DNA from 4 places in the Exiguobacterium sp. s56 genome. Region 2 is predicted to be linked to each of the others. Evidence: riboswitches for the same ligand, from Rfam matches in the RefSeq annotation. Region 2 holds a riboswitch; each other region holds the start of a gene.
What was found. Region 2 has a riboswitch for S-adenosylmethionine ahead of metK (methionine adenosyltransferase). Riboswitches for the same ligand answer to the same signal wherever they lie in the genome.
Positions count from the first base shown of each region.

Region 1: it holds a riboswitch for S-adenosylmethionine, as region 2 does, so the genes downstream of both, KNP71_RS14740 (2,3-diketo-5-methylthiopentyl-1-phosphate enolase) here and metK (methionine adenosyltransferase) in region 2, are expected to answer to the same signal.
Region 3: it holds a riboswitch for S-adenosylmethionine, as region 2 does, so the genes downstream of both, KNP71_RS13095 (MetQ/NlpA family ABC transporter substrate-binding protein) here and metK (methionine adenosyltransferase) in region 2, are expected to answer to the same signal.
Region 4: it holds a riboswitch for S-adenosylmethionine, as region 2 does, so the genes downstream of both, KNP71_RS07865 (methionine ABC transporter ATP-binding protein) here and metK (methionine adenosyltransferase) in region 2, are expected to answer to the same signal.

Region 1 covers NZ_JACSLR010000021.1:18,719-22,908, reverse strand. Annotated here, with positions in the region: gene KNP71_RS14750 (methylthioribulose 1-phosphate dehydratase) at 1-275, opposite strand, end outside; gene KNP71_RS14745 (2-hydroxy-3-keto-5-methylthiopentenyl-1-phosphate phosphatase) at 272-922, opposite strand; gene KNP71_RS14740 (2,3-diketo-5-methylthiopentyl-1-phosphate enolase) at 919-2,076, opposite strand; SAM riboswitch class I at 2,146-2,247, opposite strand; SAM riboswitch class I at 2,453-2,555, shown strand; gene mtnK (S-methyl-5-thioribose kinase) at 2,637-3,788, shown strand; gene mtnA (S-methyl-5-thioribose-1-phosphate isomerase) at 3,785-4,190, shown strand, end outside.
Region 2 covers NZ_JACSLR010000005.1:153,774-157,963, reverse strand. Annotated here, with positions in the region: gene pckA (phosphoenolpyruvate carboxykinase (ATP)) at 1-1,381, opposite strand, end outside; SAM riboswitch class I at 1,697-1,816, shown strand; gene metK (methionine adenosyltransferase) at 1,949-3,157, shown strand; gene KNP71_RS07250 (hypothetical protein) at 3,197-3,694, opposite strand; gene KNP71_RS07245 (GNAT family N-acetyltransferase) at 3,859-4,190, shown strand, end outside.
Region 3 covers NZ_JACSLR010000015.1:35,074-39,263, reverse strand. Annotated here, with positions in the region: gene KNP71_RS13105 (methionine ABC transporter permease) at 1-504, opposite strand, end outside; gene KNP71_RS13100 (methionine ABC transporter ATP-binding protein) at 476-1,510, opposite strand; gene KNP71_RS13095 (MetQ/NlpA family ABC transporter substrate-binding protein) at 1,520-2,341, opposite strand; SAM riboswitch class I at 2,414-2,518, opposite strand; gene KNP71_RS13090 (iron-containing alcohol dehydrogenase family protein) at 2,559-3,575, opposite strand; gene KNP71_RS13085 (aminotransferase class I/II-fold pyridoxal phosphate-dependent enzyme) at 3,572-4,190, opposite strand, start outside.
Region 4 covers NZ_JACSLR010000006.1:100,697-104,886, reverse strand. Annotated here, with positions in the region: gene KNP71_RS07875 (MetQ/NlpA family ABC transporter substrate-binding protein) at 1-740, opposite strand, end outside; gene KNP71_RS07870 (methionine ABC transporter permease) at 771-1,433, opposite strand; gene KNP71_RS07865 (methionine ABC transporter ATP-binding protein) at 1,423-2,451, opposite strand; SAM riboswitch class I at 2,529-2,634, opposite strand; gene KNP71_RS07860 (thioredoxin family protein) at 3,087-3,344, opposite strand; gene KNP71_RS07855 (PTS sugar transporter subunit IIC) at 3,532-4,190, shown strand, end outside.

The DNA of each region.
Region 1 (4,190 bases), on a different contig from region 2:
GTCGCGTCCGTCCGATTGAACACTTCAACGTGGAGCAGCGTCTCGGCGGATGGTTTTCCTGTCTGTTCGCCGATCAAGCGTCCGGCCGCATCGACGTGAACAAAGTCTTCCGGTGTTCGTTTTCGTTTATCGCGTCCGCTCGCCGTGACGAGAAATTCGAGCGGATCGTCGGAAACGCGAATCGCCAAATTCCCACTCGTTCCGGGGAACCAGTCGCGGGCGGCGAGTTCGTCTTTAATGTCGGCGAGTTCAAGCCAACGTGTCGCAAGGCTCATACGACCACCTCCTTCAAGTGATGGGTGATGTCGTCAAACGTCTCGAACGGTGCGTAACGGATGCCTGCCGCTTCGCAGAGCGTGATGAGTTGACCTCGTGCGTAGACGAAGTCGGCACGCTTCGCGACCTCGAAGTCGGTCACTGAGTCGCCGATGACGATCAAGCGGTCGGCGGGATTGACGATGCGACGAGCGAGCGTCGGCTTGCAACAGCCGCAATCGTTCGTACATTGTTCATCGCAAGCGTGTGGCCAAGCGACGGTTACCGTCTCAGCGGAGAAGTCGGCGACGTTGCAGTAGATATGCTCGGGGGCGACATGCCCGTCCAAGACCGGCTGCACGAAGAAGTCCATCCCGCCGCTGACGACGTCAAACTTCCAGCCATGGGCCCGAACTTCTTCTAAAAATGCCGGGAACCCTTGGCGGAGCGTGATGCGCTCCAACAAATAATCACGGTAGGCCGGGGCATCTGCGCTCGGCAATAGTTGAAACAGTTGACCGACACCGGAGCGAATCGAAATCCGTTGCTCGAGGACCGCATCTTTCAACTCGACCCAAGCCGGCGGGGCGAACGCCTTCATCAACGCGATAATATTGTCTTCCGCCGTGATCGTCCCGTCGAAGTCGCAGAGGATATGGACCGTCATCGTGACGCCCACGCCTTCAACGCGGTATCGAGCTCGTCCGTCTGTCCTTCGGTTTGGCCGAGAACGTGAGCGATCGCTTGTCGGAAAGCACGAGCCCCGGCGGCTGCGCCGTCCGGGTGTCCGTGAATGCCACCGCCGGCGTTGATGACGACATCCGTCCCGAAATCACGAATGATATCGGCGACGAGTCCTGGATGAATCCCGGCTGACGGGACCGGTAAAATCGGTTTCGACCAATGCGGTTCGGCGCTCTGGTCACGAATCGTGAACGCCTCGTCACGCGGTGTCGCGAGGGAGCCGTACGGAGACGGGAAGAGCGTTAAATCGGCCCCGGCGAGGCGTGGGAGTTTACCGAGTAAGAGCGAATGACTGATTGATCCGGTCAAGGCGCCGGCAAAGGCCGGATGTGCCAAGATGGGGACGCGTATGTCTGAATCGTTCGCAAGTTCGCGCAGTGCGTCGAGACCGTACGTATAGACGTTGAACAGGAGCGCTGTCGCACCTGCCTCGATGAGACGGAGCGCCTGGTCACGTAGACCGAACACGGGGCCGCTCAGCGTGATGGCGTAGAGGACACGTTTCCCGGTCGCCTCGAAGTGGGCTTGAATGACGTCCGCTCCGATCCGGGCCCGTTCGAGCGATGGGGTGAGCGGGTTGTCGTATAAAATCTCGTCGTCTTTGACGATATCGATGCCTCCGGCGAACTGATCGCGGAGTTGCTGCTCGAGAAACGCGAGGTCACGGCCGATGACACCTTTGAAGATGCTCATGACGAGCGGGCGATCATGAACACCGAGTAACTCGCGAATTCCAGTGACCCCGAACTTGGCGCCTTTGAAATGAGGGGCGAGCGTCTCGGGCAACGTCAAATCGATTAACCGAATCGAATCGTCGAGGGACAGTTTCCCGAACGTCGTCGTCAAGATGGATGAAAAGTCAGGGCTGACATTATGTAACGGGTAGCGGATTGTGAAGCGGCTCGTCGTATCCGTATGTATGGTCGACACGACCTCACCGCGATACGCCTGTAACTGCTCTTGCTCTAAGTGAGGCAGCTCCGTCCAAGTACCGACCGTCAGCTCGAGGGCGATTTTGTCGGCGACGGTCGCGACCGCGTCCGTTCGTTTGATTTCATATGTGGCAGTGATACTCATATGGTTCCTCCTTCCAGGCAAACAAAAAATGACCCCATGCCGAGGCAAGAGGTCATCATAAAAAATGAACTCTTATCTCTCAGCTTTCGCTGCAAGAATTAGCACCGTGCCATCTCTGGTCGGTTGCTGCGACATCATCGGGCTCGTCCCTCCGTCTGCTCTTGATAAGAATGTGATTTGAAGTTGTGAAATTTAATTGAATTTTTGCACAGAATCATCATGTCGTCAATTCCTTTTTTTCCAAAAAAAATATTTTGGGAAGTTGTTTCCATATATGCACAAAAAAAGACGGAGTTGCGTCGAGAAAATGACGTTGACAATCGTGACGTCGAGTCCGTAATATTCATCACATAAGTTCACCGAATCGAATAACACACTCTTATCGCGAGTTGGCAGAGGGAATTGGCCCGATGACGCCGCAGCAACCGACCACTAGGCACGGTGCTACATCCACCAGACGAATGTCTGACAGATGAGAGGAACAACCATTTTGGCTGTGCCTCTTTCTCGCGGAGAAAGGGGCTTTTTTTGTGGGCAACGTACAGGAAGGGGAAAACATCATGTCATATCAACCATTTACAGAACAGACCGTCGTCGAGCACGTCCGTCAATTAGGATACTTGCAAGAAGGAATCGCCGAGTGCGAGGAGATCGGGGACGGCAACTTGAATCTCGTGTTTCGGATTCGCCAAGGCGAACAGCGCCTGATCGTCAAACAAGCGCTCCCATACGCCAAAGTCGTCGGTGAGAGCTGGCCGCTCACGCTCGAGCGGGCATGGATTGAACAGTTGGCACTCCGTGAGTTTGCGACTGTCGCGCCTCGGTTCGTCCCGGCTGTCCTTGGCAGCGACCGGACACTCGCTTACACGATTATAGAAGATCTATCTGATTATGAGATTGTCCGCACCGGCTATTTGAACGGGGAGAGCTACCCGGAACTCGCCCGTCATGTCGGTGAATTTTTGGGCGAGACGCTGTTTGCGACGTCGGATTACGCAGCTGGACCGATCGCGAAGAAGCGGATTGAACGCGACTATTACAACCCGGAACTGTGCGACATCACGGAGAAGCTCATCTTTACCGACCCGTTCAAAGACGCGGAGTCGAACAACATCGAGGCGGCGCTTCGAGAAGACGTCGAACGCCTCTGGCAGGACCAGGCGCTCAAGGTCGAGGTGACGAAATTGAAAGTCGGGTTCGTCACGAAACATGAGGCGCTCCTGCATGGGGATTTACATACGGGCAGCATCTTCGCGACCCAACAAGAGACGAAAATCATCGATCCAGAGTTCGCGTTTTACGGGCCGTTCGGCTTCGACCTCGGTCAAATCATCGCCCATTTGACGTTGTCGACGTTGCATGACCCGCTCAAACGCTTCGAACGTTTCACGGACGTCTTGACGGTGTGGGAGACGTTCGAGAAGACATTCCGGGCCAACTTTGAGCGCGCCGTCGAGCCGTTCAACACGGACGGTTTCGTCGACGAGTTGTTGCGGACGGTCTTCAGTGACACGATCGGCTACGCCGGTTGCGAACTCATCCGCCGTGCCGTCGGGCTCGCCGGTGTCGCCGATCTCGAGACGTTGCCGGAAGCGACGCGGCTCGAACGGAAACGTGACGCGCTCGCCCTCGGGACGGCGCTCATTAAAGAACGCCACAGCGTCGAGTCGATTGACGACTTGGTGACGCTTCTGTCGGGGGTGCGCGTATGACGGTCCAAAACATCCGCTTCCATCCGCCGACGGACGAACTCATCGTATTGGATCAGACGTTGTTGCCGCATGAAGAGCGTTACGTGACGATTGAGACGCTCGAACAAGCGGAGCATGCCATCGAGACGCTCCAAGTCCGTGGCGCTCCGGCCATCGCGTACTTCGGGGCGTTCGTCCTCGCCAAAGAGGCAGGCCGGTTAGTCGACGACCCGGACTTCACACGTCGGCTCGACCTCGTCGGACGCCGTTTGATTGCGACCCGGCCGACGGCGGTCAATCTGCAAAACGTGATCGAATCGCTCCTTGCGTTAAATGTCGGGGACGACTTTGAGGCGATTGCCGAGGAAATTAAACGCCGCGCCATCGCTTTGTACGACCGGGACGTCGATACGTATCGGGCCA
Region 2 (4,190 bases):
TGTCGTGGCGCGTCGTCTCGACGTCACGCAATTTGCCGTTGACCGCCGCGTTCACCATCGCCCGTGTATAGGCGAGCTTCATCCGTGATCCTTCTCCGTACGCGCCGCCGGTCCAACCCGTGTTGACGAGATAGACGTCGACGTCGTGCTTCTCAATCAGCGTACCGAGCATGTCCGCATAGCGTTCCGGTGCGAGCGGCAGGAACGGTGACCCGAAGCAGGTCGAGAACGTCGCCTGTGGTTCAGTGACGCCGCGCTCCGTGCCGGCGAGTTTTGACGTATACCCTGACAAGAAGTGGTACATCGCCTGCTCTTTCGTCAATTTGCTGATTGGAGGCAATACCCCGTATGCATCGGCCGTCAAGAAGACGATCGTGTTCGGATGACCGGCCCGTGACGGAAGCATCGCGTTATCGATGAATTGAATCGGATAGGCGGCCCGTGTGTTCTCGGTGAGCGAGATATTCTTATAATCCGGTGCCCGGTTCTCGTCTAAGACGACGTTCTCAATCAATGAGCCGAAACGGATGGCATCGTAGATTTCCGGCTCGTTCTCGCGCGACAAATTGATCGTCTTCGCGTAGCAACCGCCCTCGATATTGAAGACGCCGTCGGGTGACCAACCGTGCTCGTCATCCCCAATCAAATGGCGTTCCGGGTCGGCCGACAGTGTCGTCTTCCCAGTTCCCGATAGACCGAAGAAAAGGGCCGTCTCGCCGGCGTCCGATACGTTCGCCGAGCAGTGCATCGATAACACATGTTGTTCCGGCAACAGGAAGTTCATGACCGAGAAAATCGATTTTTTAATCTCGCCGCCGTATTCTGTTCCCCCGATCAGAATGGTCCGCTTGGCGAATGAGACGAGAATGAACGTTTCGGAGTTCGTCCCGTCGATGACTGGATCGGCCTTATAACTAGGTGCATAGATGACCGTGAAGGGCTCGAAGGCACCTTTCGTCGGCCATTCACGCAAGAACAACTGTTTGGCGAACAAATTGTGCCACGCGTATTCCGTGATGGCACGGACCGGGAGCGTATAGTGCTCGTCTGCCCCCGCAGACGCCTCGAGATAATAGAGCTTGTCTTTCGTTTCGAGGTGCGTCAACACTTTGTCGAGTAGCGCGGTGAACTTCTCTTCCGCGATCGGTTGGTTGACTGGACCCCAGTCTACTAAATGATTGCTGACTTCATCTTGCACGACGAATTTGTCTTTCGGTGACCGTCCTGTGAATTTCCCGGTACTGACCGATAAAGCCCCGTCTTTCGTCAGTACGCCTTCACCGTTGCGAATGGCTTCTTCCACCAGTTCTGGAACCGTCAAGTTCCGCATCATGTCGGCACCTTTAATTAATTCTTCGATTTTCAGGAGCGTTGTCGCCATCCTGAATCCCACCTTTCCCCTAAATAGATGTGGATGAAATCCGCATACTTCCGCGTTTAATCAGTATGACGTTTTTATTATATGTGACATACTAATCAAAAACAAGCATTTTTTACCCTTTAAAGTAAGCGCTTTCTTACATTGTCATTCTAACATATTCTGTACCAGGTCATAGTACAAAAACCAAAACGGACAAAAAAATGTTTGATATTTCACAAACATAACTATTTGACCGTTTGTGAAAAGTTTGACGAATTCGGTCGATACGCTTGACAGAACGGGGTGTCATTTATATGATGGTCTTCGTAACGGATACTCTTATTCTGAGCGGTGGAGGGAACAAGGCCCTACGAAGCCCAGCAACCGTCCGATTTTTCATTGTTATTCGGAAAAGGTGCTATCCTGAAGCGAAGCGTAAGCTTCGAACGATAAGAGGGTAAGGAAGAACGATTCAACCTTTCCCATTTGAACATGGCGAGAGGTTTTTTTCATTACCGTCCCAAAGCAACGCGTAAGGGGAACGAGTACCGTCCACACATCACCCTTTATTATAGGAGGTTTTTCGAAATGGCAAACTTGAACCGTCGACTTTTCACTTCGGAGTCCGTCACGGAAGGACATCCGGATAAAATTTGTGACCAAATCTCAGATGCGATTTTGGATGCAATTTTAGCTGAAGATCCAAACGCCCGCGTTGCGGCTGAGACGTCTGTCACAACAGGTCTCGTGCTCGTAGCAGGTGAAATCACAACATCAACTTACGTGGATATCCCGAAAGTTGTTCGTGAAACTGTTCGTGAGATCGGCTACACACGTGCGAAATATGGTTTCGATGCAGAGACTTGTGCTGTCCTCACATCGATCGATGAGCAATCGGTAGACATCGCGCAAGGTGTTGACCAAGCGCTCGAAGCTCGTGAAGGACAAATGACTGAAGAAGAAATCGATGCGATCGGTGCTGGTGACCAAGGTCTCATGTTCGGTTACGCAACAAAAGAGACGCCGGAACTCATGCCGCTCCCGATTTCACTCGCTCACAAATTGTCACGTCGTTTGGCAGAAGTTCGTAAGAACGGCACGCTCGCTTACCTTCGCCCAGACGGTAAGACACAAGTGACAGTCGAATACGACGAAGCGAACAACCCAGTTCGCATCGACACAATCGTCATCTCGACACAACACGCGGAAGACATCACGCTCGAGCAAATCCAAGCTGATTTGAAAGAGCACGTCATCGATGCAGTCATCCCGGCTGAACTCATCGACGCGGACACGAAATACTTCATCAACCCGACTGGCCGCTTCGTAATCGGTGGACCACAAGGGGATGCAGGCCTCACAGGACGTAAAATCATCGTCGATACGTACGGTGGATACGCTCGTCACGGCGGCGGCGCGTTCTCAGGTAAAGATCCTACCAAAGTTGACCGTTCAGCAGCGTATGCAGCTCGTTACGTGGCGAAAAACCTCGTTGCAGCGGGACTTGCTGACAAAGCAGAAGTTCAACTTGCTTACGCAATCGGTGTTGCTCACCCGGTATCGATCGCGGTTGATACGTTCGGCACAGGCAAATTGAGCGAGACTGAGCTCGTCGAACTCATTCGTGAGAACTTCGACCTCCGTCCGGCCGGCATCATCAAGATGCTCGACCTTCGTCGCCCAATCTACAAGCAGACAGCAGCTTACGGCCACTTCGGTCGTACAGACGTTGAACTCCCATGGGAGCAAACGGACAAAGCGGCAGTGCTCGAAGAAGGCGCGAAACGTTTCGCATAAGCATAGAAAAACGACCTTTCACTCGAAAGGTCGTTTTTTTTAGGCTTGCGGCTTGTCTTCAGTTGTTGAGTTCTCTTTGCCAAGTGCTGTATCTTTCGCTTCGACGACTTTCTCGCCGATCGATTGTAAATCCGATTTCGCTTCTTGCGCCGTCCCGACGACTTTGTTCACGTCTTGTTTGACCGTGTCGACTTCACCGGCGACTTTTTCATAGACGTTTTGCACGTCGGTCGCGACGTCTTGAATGACCTCGCTCGCTGCTTTCACTTGACCGATGACTTGTGACGCCGTTCCGGCCGGGTCTTGCTTGACCGTATCGACGAGACCGCCGACCGATGACTTCGCGCTCGAGAACGATTGTTTCGTGTTCTCACGGTTTGACGTACTAAGTAAGGCGAGTAGGCCGCCGACGAGGGCGCCGAGGAGCATCCCAGTCACGACTGTGATTTTTGGACCTCCTGTGTTCGTTTGTTCAAACTGACGGTTCGGATGATTGGCTTGCTCGACTTGTGGATCGTGTTGTAGTTTCGGTTCCATGGTAACACTCCTTTTTGTAAGTTGGCATTGATACTCTTATACCCGACACAAAATGGAAAATAACGTTTTCCTTCATTTCGACATCAAAAAGTAATGAACGGGCAGGATATTTTTTTGCCGATGGGGAATGTTACTACTAGATTGGCCAAAAGGGGGATGCCGTTATGAAGATTCGAGAAGCCGTGCCAGAAGATGCCGCCACCATCCGCGACATTGCGCTCGCGACGGTCAGTGAACGAGACGAGGTTCGTTCGAAAGTAATGGAACGCGCCTATCAACAAGAAGAGATCGTCCGCGCCATCAGTTCAAGCGAGGAAGCGAAAGAGCAGTTGTTCATTGTCGGTGAGGCCGAAGGCGACGTCATCGGCTTCTATCACGCCATCGACCGCGGGGACACATGGGAAGTACTCCGTCTCTATCTTCATCCGGCTCATCACCGCCAAGGCCTAGGGACGGCACTGTTGTCGCATCTACGGGAACGGAAAGTCCAACCGAT
Region 3 (4,190 bases), on a different contig from region 2:
TCCTGCCATCGCGGTCGCCCCGATCAAACCGATCGTCGCAATCGTCAGACCGAGCACGATTGAAGAGCGGGCCTCCCGGATCAACACGTACCAGATGATTTTCCGGGTCGAGATGCCCATCGCTTCATACGCCTCGACGACCCCGCGGTCGACCTCGAGCAGCGCCGACTCCATGAGCCGCGCGATATACGGCGCCGTGAACACGATGAGCGGCAACAGCACGCCTTGGACGCCGATTGTTGTTCCCATGATGAAACGGGTGAACGGGAGGATGAAGAATAAGAGAATGATGAATGGGATTGAACGGACGACGTTGATGACGCTCGACAAGATGCCGTAGAAATAACGGTTGGCGAGCCGCCCGTTCGGTCGCGTCAAGACGAGGAGCGTCCCGAGCGGCAGTCCGATCAACGTCGAGATGACGAGTGCGATGCCGGTCATCGTGAGCGTCTGAATCGTCCCCGTCCAAATCAAGTCACCCCAATTTTCCCAAAACTGAAGCATAGTTCGTCACCTCCTTCACTTTCACACCGCTCGCCTCTAAGAAGCGGACGGCTTGGTCGGTCTGGCCCTCATCGCCGTCCAAATGGACGAGTAGATTACCGACGAGACCTCCTTTAAGCTTTTTGATGCCGCCCCCGATGATGTTCGGCAGCAAGCCGAACCGTTTCGTCAATTGGGCGAGCACGGCCTGTTCACTTTGATGGCCGATGAACGACAAGTTGACGAGCGTCCCGTGCGTGCTCAATTCTTCGACGACCTCTTTCGGGACATCGAGGTTCGTCTTCAAGAACTTGCGCGTCGTCGCATGCTGCGGGTCCGAGAACACGTCGAGCACGTCCCCTTCTTCGATGATCCGGCCGGCCTCGATGACCGCGACCCGGTCGCAGATGCGCTCGATGACTTCCATCTCGTGGGTGATCAAGAAAATCGTCAGCCCGAGCTCGCGATTGATGTCGAGAAGCAGGTCGAGAATCGACTCGGTCGTCTCCGGGTCGAGCGCGCTCGTCGCCTCGTCGCTGAGCAGGATGTCCGGCTCATGTGCGAGGGCGCGGGCGATGGCGACACGTTGCTTCTGTCCGCCCGAAAGTTGCTCCGGATAATGTTTCCGATGATCCGTCAATCCGACGATGTCGAGGTACTTGTCGACGCGTTCGCGGATTATCCGCTTATCGAGTCCTTCGAGACGGAGCGGGATGGCGACGTTCTCTTCGACGGTCGCCGTCTTGAGCAGGTTGTAATGTTGGAAGATCATCCCGATGCGATGACGTAGCTTCGAGAGCCCTCGTTTGTCGAGCTTCGTGACGTCCTGTCCTTCGATTTCGACCTGGCCCGACGTCGGGCGTTCGAGCAGGTTGATCATGCGGATGAGCGTGCTCTTTCCTGCCCCGCTTCGGCCGATGATGCCGAAGATCTCGCCTTTCTCGATGGTGAGCGAGACGTCGTCGAGTGCGGTGACAGCACCTTTATTTACCGTGAACGTCTTCGTGATTCCTTTAAGTGCGATCATAGGCCCTCCTTAAAACGCCGGGACGATTGAGCCGTCGAACGTCTCTTCGATGAACGTCCGGACCTCGTCCGAGTGATAATACGATTTGAGCGTCGCGACGACTTCGTCATCCTTGTTGTCGGTACGGACGACGACGTAGTTCGGATACGGGTTGTCGACCGTGTCTTCATGGAACAAGGCGTCCTCGTTGATCGACAGGCCGGCACCCATCGCGAAGTTCGTGTTGATGGCAGCGAGTGCGACTTCCGGGAGCTGGGTCGGGAGCTGCGACGCCTCGAGTTCGATGAATTCAAGGTTGAGCGGGTTCTCGGCGATGTCACGTTTTGTCGCCTTGTCTGTCAATCCTTCTTTGAGCGTGATGAGTCCCGCTGTCTCATAGAGACGGAGCGCGCGTAGCTCGTTCGCCGGGTCGTTCGGGACGGCGACCTTGTCACCTTCTTTCAAGTCCTCGATGTCGGTCAATTTCTCTGAGTAGAGACCCATCGGGAAAGCGACGGTCTTGAACACGTCGTCGATTTTATAGCCTTTATCGGACTTTTGCAGTTCTAGGAATGAGAGCGTCTGATAACTGTTCACGTCGAGGCTGCCCTCGGCGAGCGCCGTGTTCGGCGTATTATAGTCGTTGAACACTTTGATATCGAGTTCGAGGCCGTCTTCGGCCGCGAGTTCTTTCACTTTCTCGGCGATCTGTTGGTGCGGCCCGCCCGTGACGCCGATCGTGAGCGACTCCGTGCTGAGCGCCTCGCTCGCGTCCGATTGTCCGCATGCTGAGAGCGCGATGGCGGCGAGTAGTGATGTTCCTGCAAGTACTGTTTTCTGTTTGATGTTCATTTGTTTTCCTCCTCCAAAATGAAAGCCCGCTACTCATTCAGAGTGGCGGGCACGACAAGTCAAAGTCGGACACGCTCATCTCCCAGACGATTTCGTCTGTTGGAATTAGCACCATGATCATTACGATCTGGTTGCCGGGTTTCACAGGGCCAGTCCCTCCACCACTCTTGATAAGCAATCGGTCTATTAAGTTGTTATCATCTTACTTTTAATTCTTTTAATTGTAAATAGATAATTGTAAATTTTCAAAAATTATTTTCAGAAAATTTTTATCGAGCGGTTCCGGCAACTGTTGCAGCTCGGTCTCCGTCATGACGGAGTCGACGAGGACCGGGATATGCTCAAATCCGACCCCGAGCGTCTCGAGCGTCGTCGGGGCACCGAACCGTTTCAACCAAGCTTCCAAATACGGAGCATCGGCCGAGCGCCGCAAGCGCTCTTGGATGATCAGGCCGAAGCCGACCTTGTCTCCGTGCAAGAATGAGTGGGTCGACTCGAAGCGGCTGAGCGCATTATGGACCGCATGGCCCACGGCGACGCGTGTCCCGGCGTCACCAAATCCACCGACGGCGCCGCCGATGGCGAGCACGTGATCGACCGCGAAGCGGACGTCGTCACTATACGACTCAAAAGCGTGCTCGCTCAATTCAAGTTCGACGAGACGCCCGCACTGCTCGGCCAAGACGAGTCCGGTGTTGACGCCGGCGTCAGCTGAGCTGTCACCACTCAAATAACGGGCCTCGTAAAACTTCGCGACCGTGTCGATGACACCTGCCCGAAAGTATTCATATGGTGAGCGCGAGATGACCCGTGAGTCAACGATGACCCGTTCGATGACGACGCGGAACATGTCGTAGCGGTCGTAGCTCCCGTCCTCCTGATAGACGACGCTGAGCGGTGTGAACGCCGCACAGTTCGAGGCGAGCGTTGGGACGACGATGAGCGGGACGTTCCGTTGATAGGCGACGAGTTTGGCCGTATCGACGAGCTTGCCACCTCCGACGGCGATTAACACGTCGGCGTCCAACGGTTTGAGCCGTTTGACTTCCGAGTCCGTGCACTCCCCGCTGAACCTTGTTGCCGGATAGTCCGCGATGGCCGGAAAGATGGCTCGGACGACGTCATACCCTTTCTGACCGTGCAGGACGTGGGCACGGCGGCCGTCGACTAAGTCATCAAGACGGTCGAGCGCGTCATCGGCGTGGTCATATTCAAGGACGGCCTGACGAATCATGCGCGCACCTCCTCATAGGCGGCAAACAACCGCTCGATTCGTTCGACGGCCTCGTCAATCTTCGGTTCCGGTGAGACGAGGCCGAAGCGGACGTATCCGTTCCCTTCCGAACCGAAGAAATAGCCCGGGGTGACGGCGACACCGGCTTCATGCAGCAGTTTCCGCGAGAACGACTTGGCATCACCCTCAGGCACTTTCGCCCAGACGAAGAACGAGCCTTCCGGCGGTTCGACGGCCCAGCCGGCCCGGTTCAACCCGTCGATCAGGCGATCACGCCGTGCCTCGTACAGTCGTGCCAAGTCATCGCGAATGGTACGGGGCGCCTCGAGCGCAGCGACAGCCGCCGCCTGGATGGCCGAGAACACGCTGACGTGGACGTGGTCCTGATACGTGTTGATCGCCTCGATGATGTCCGCGTTCCCGACGGCGAAGGCGACGCGCCAACCGGACATGTTGAACGCTTTCGACATCGTATATACCTCGATGCCGACTTCTTTCGCCCCTTCCGCCTGCAGAAAGCTAGGCGGGACATGGCCATCGAATCCGATGCTGCCATATGCGAAATCGTGGACGACCATCAAGTCCCGCTCCCGGGCGAAACGGACGGTATCGTCA
Region 4 (4,190 bases), on a different contig from region 2:
CGCTCATCATCTTCGTCGCCTTCACGTGTGACGATCAAGTTGACGTAAGGTGAATCTTCGCCTTCGAGAGCGATTGCGTCTTCGAGTGGGTTGAGGCCGGCATCAATCGCGTAGTTCGTGTTGATCAGGACCGCGTCCCCTTCACCGTTGTTGAACGCTTGCGGGAGAAGTGCCGCTTCGACGTCCGTCTTGAACTCCAAGTTTTTCGGGTTGTCGACGATGTCTGAAACCGTCGCGTCCGTTGTCTTGCCTTCCGCGAGTGTAAGCAAGCCTTCAGATTGAAGCATCGTGAGGATACGTCCGTGGTCAGCGACCGACGAGCTCATGATGATTTCCGCGCCTTCTGGAAGCTCATCGAGTGACGCGTAGTCTTTCGAGTACACACCGATCGGCTCGATGTGAACGCCGCCGGCTGAAGCGAATTTGTAGTCTTTGTTTTCAGCCATTTGCGACTCGAGGTACGGCTCGTGTTGGAAGTAGTTCGCGTCCAACTCCCCGTCTGCGAGCGTCTTGTTCGGGAGGACGTAGTCTTGGAACTTCTTGATTTCGAGCGTATAGCCCTTCTCTTCGTATTCGTCTTGGACGTGCTCTAAAATCTCAGCGTGCGGGACGTTTGATGCGCCGACGACGAGTGTCTTGTCATCGCCTGAACCTGATTCTGAATCCCCACCGCCGCAAGCCGCGAGAATCGTAAGTGCTGAAGCTGCCGTTAAACCGAGTACTGTTTTCCATGATTTCATTATAAAACCCCTCCAAATTTTCTATTTAGATTAAGCAGAACGCTTATCAATTACAGATACGAGTCGATCGCCGATGAACTGAATGACGAAGACGATGACCAAGATTAAGACGGTCGCGACGAACGTGACGTCACTTTGTGAACGCTGGAATCCTTCGAGGAACGCCAAGTTCCCGAGTCCTCCACCGCCGACGACCCCTGCCATCGCCGTGTAACCGACGATCGCGACGATCGTGACCGTGATGCCTGACACGATGGCCGGCAATGCTTCTGGGAACAACACTTTATAGACGATCTGCCATTTTGTCGCACCCATCGACTCAGCCGCCTCGATGACGCCGCGGTCGACTTCGCGAAGCGCGAGCTCGACCATCCGCGCATAGAACGGGGCCGCACCGATGATCAGTGCCGGCAGTGCTGCCGTTGACCCGAGCATCGTCCCGACGACGAGTAACGTGAACGGGATGAGCAAGATAATCAAAATGATGAACGGGATCGACCGGAAGATGTTGACGACCGCGCTGATGACCGTGTAAATCGGACGGTTCTTCATCATGAGCGGCTCGTTTGTGACATATAGGAGCATCCCGAGGGCGAGACCGATGACGAACGTCGCGGCTCCGGCGACGAGCGTCATATAGAGCGTCTCCCACGTCTGTTCTAACATGACTTGCCAATCTACATTAGGAAACATCGCTTTCTACCTCCACTTCCACTGCCTGTGATCGGATTGAGGCGATGGCCCGCTCGACTTCAGCCGGCTCTCCGATCAATTGGATGAATAATGTCCCGAGGGCACCGACTTGTGACTGCGTCACGTTTCCGCCGATGATGTTGAAGCCGATGTCATGCTGCTTCAACACTTCCGACAGAATCGGTTGTTCGGCCGTCTCGTTCAAGAATTTGAGCTTGACGATTTGACCGCTCGGATAACGAGCTTTCAAATGTTCGAACGTGAGCGACATGTCTTCGACCGCGCCGATCTGTTTGACGAACTCTTTCGTGATTGGCTGTTCCGGGTGTTGGAACACGTCGGCGACTTGCCCGGTCTCGACGACCTTTCCGGCCTCCATGACGGCGACACGGTGACAAATCTTTTGGATGACGTGCATCTCATGGGTGATGAGGACGATCGTCAACCCGAGTTTCTTGTTGATGCTGACGAGCAGTTCGAGAATCGAATCCGTCGTCTTCGGGTCGAGTGCGCTCGTCGCTTCATCGCAGAGGAGCACTTCTGGATTCGTAGCGAGCGCACGGGCTATCCCGACTCGCTGCTTTTGGCCGCCCGATAGTTGTGACGGATAGCTGTCTTCTCGTCCGGCGAGGCCGACGAGCTCGACGAGTTCTTGGACGCGGCGTTTGCGCTCGCTCGCCGGTACCCCGATGAGTTCGAGCGGGAAGCTGATATTCTCAGCGACTGTGCGCGACCATAACAAGTTGAAGTGTTGGAACACCATCGAGACGTTTTTACGTACCCCGCGTAGTTCCTTTGGTGTGAGCTTCGTCAGCTCGCTGCCGGCGACCACGATTTCACCGCTTGACGGTGCCTCGAGTCGGTTGAGCAAGCGGATGAGCGTCGACTTCCCCGCACCTGAATATCCGATTATTCCAAAAATTTCGCCGCTTTCGATTGTAAGCGACACATCATCGACCGCCTGGACCCGACCGTTTTTCGTGTCGAACCATTTGGCCACATTGCGTAATTGAATCAATCCATTTCCCTCCTGACAACAAAAAAAGTACGCACGTTTGAGCAAACGTGCGTACTTTATCGTACGGACAACGATTGCTCTCATCTTCCAAGGTTCTCACCTTGCTGGAATTAGCACCATTTCGGATTGCTCCGCGGTTGCTGGGCGTCATAGGGCCAGTCCCTCAGCCTCTCTTGATAAGAGTGGTTGCGTATTCGATTAGCCTTATCATAGCGACATATTATTTTCATGTCAAACTATTTTATGCGAAAAAATAAAAAAGGTGCCATCCGAGGATGACACAGAACGTAGCACCTTGAGTCACTGAAGGACAACCCATAGATGAACCTCTTTTGCCCGATCAGAGCATTCATCCTTATATGGGGGATTTTTACCCAACCATCACTCGGTCTTCGAACGGACCATGCAATTACGCGACCGGTGCCCCGACGCTTGATTTTTTTGGGGGACAATCGAAGGGAAGGTCCACCTGAAATCGCGTAAGCTCATGCAGCGGTTGTTCGAAAACGTCTTGATGACGGGAAAATCTCGTCCTATGTTGTGTTCAAGTAAGATGTTGTAATGAATATATCATTCGTGAACTTTCTGTGTCAACTGATTATTTAAAATTTTCAGATTATTCTAATCATCCTATCTCATTTAACGAAAGATAGGACGTGCTGGACGTTTTGAAACGCGTACAAACGATCGCGAACTTGGCCATTCTCCAGCTTCAATAGCGCCGGGACACTCATAACCTGATATGCCTCGAGCTCGTTCGGGATAAAGTTGGCATCGCGTTTTTCAATCTTCAATTCTGGGTCGACCGCCTCGACGACCGAGAGCATCCGCTCGGCCACGGCGCATGTACCGCACATTGGGGCGTATATATATAAGAATCCGTCTGTCATCATTTTGCTCACCTCTCTTCTAAGTATATGAATCCGGCCCAGTCGGTTCAAAAGTTGTGCTCAAATGGAAAATTCTGAACATTTCAACATTTCTTGTTGACGCTCAGCAGAAAGAGGCATAGTATGGTCATTAACTTTATCACTTTTGTACATAACAGCAAACCAGTAGAAAAGGACAGGTGAATCCCCAATGACGGAAGAGAAGCTTACCGGAAAACAATTTTTAATGAACGTCTTGAACGGCCTCAGTCTTGCCATTCTCATTGCCCTCATCCCGAGCGCTTTGCTCGGTGAATTAACGAAAGCCATCTTGCCGTATTTTCCGTCCTTGCAGTTCATCTTAGATGCGACGACGATTGCGATGCGCCTCTTACCGGTCATCATCGGTGTCGCCGTCGCCATGCAGTTCGGACGCTCGGCGCTCGAGGCCGGGACGATCGGCATCGCGACCCAGGTCGGAAGTGGCGCCATCCGCATCGAGGAAGGAGCGTTCCTCATGGCCGGAATCGGTGACGTCATCACGGCCGGTGTGACGGCCGCTCTCGCGACGTTCCTCGTCATGCAGTTGTCGCCACGCTTGAAGACATACACGGTGCTCGTCTTGCCGATGACGGTCATCGTCGTCGCTGGAGGTATCGGGGCGTTCCTGCTCACATACATCTCACAAATCACGACGTACGTCGGAACGATCATCATGACGATGACGGAACTGCAGCCAATCGTGATGGGCATGTTGATCGCGATGGCGTTCTCGCTCATCATCGTCTCACCAATCTCCACGGTCGGGATTGCCACAGCGATCAGCCTGTCTGGTGTCGCTGCAGGGGCCGCCAACCTTGGCGTCGTCGC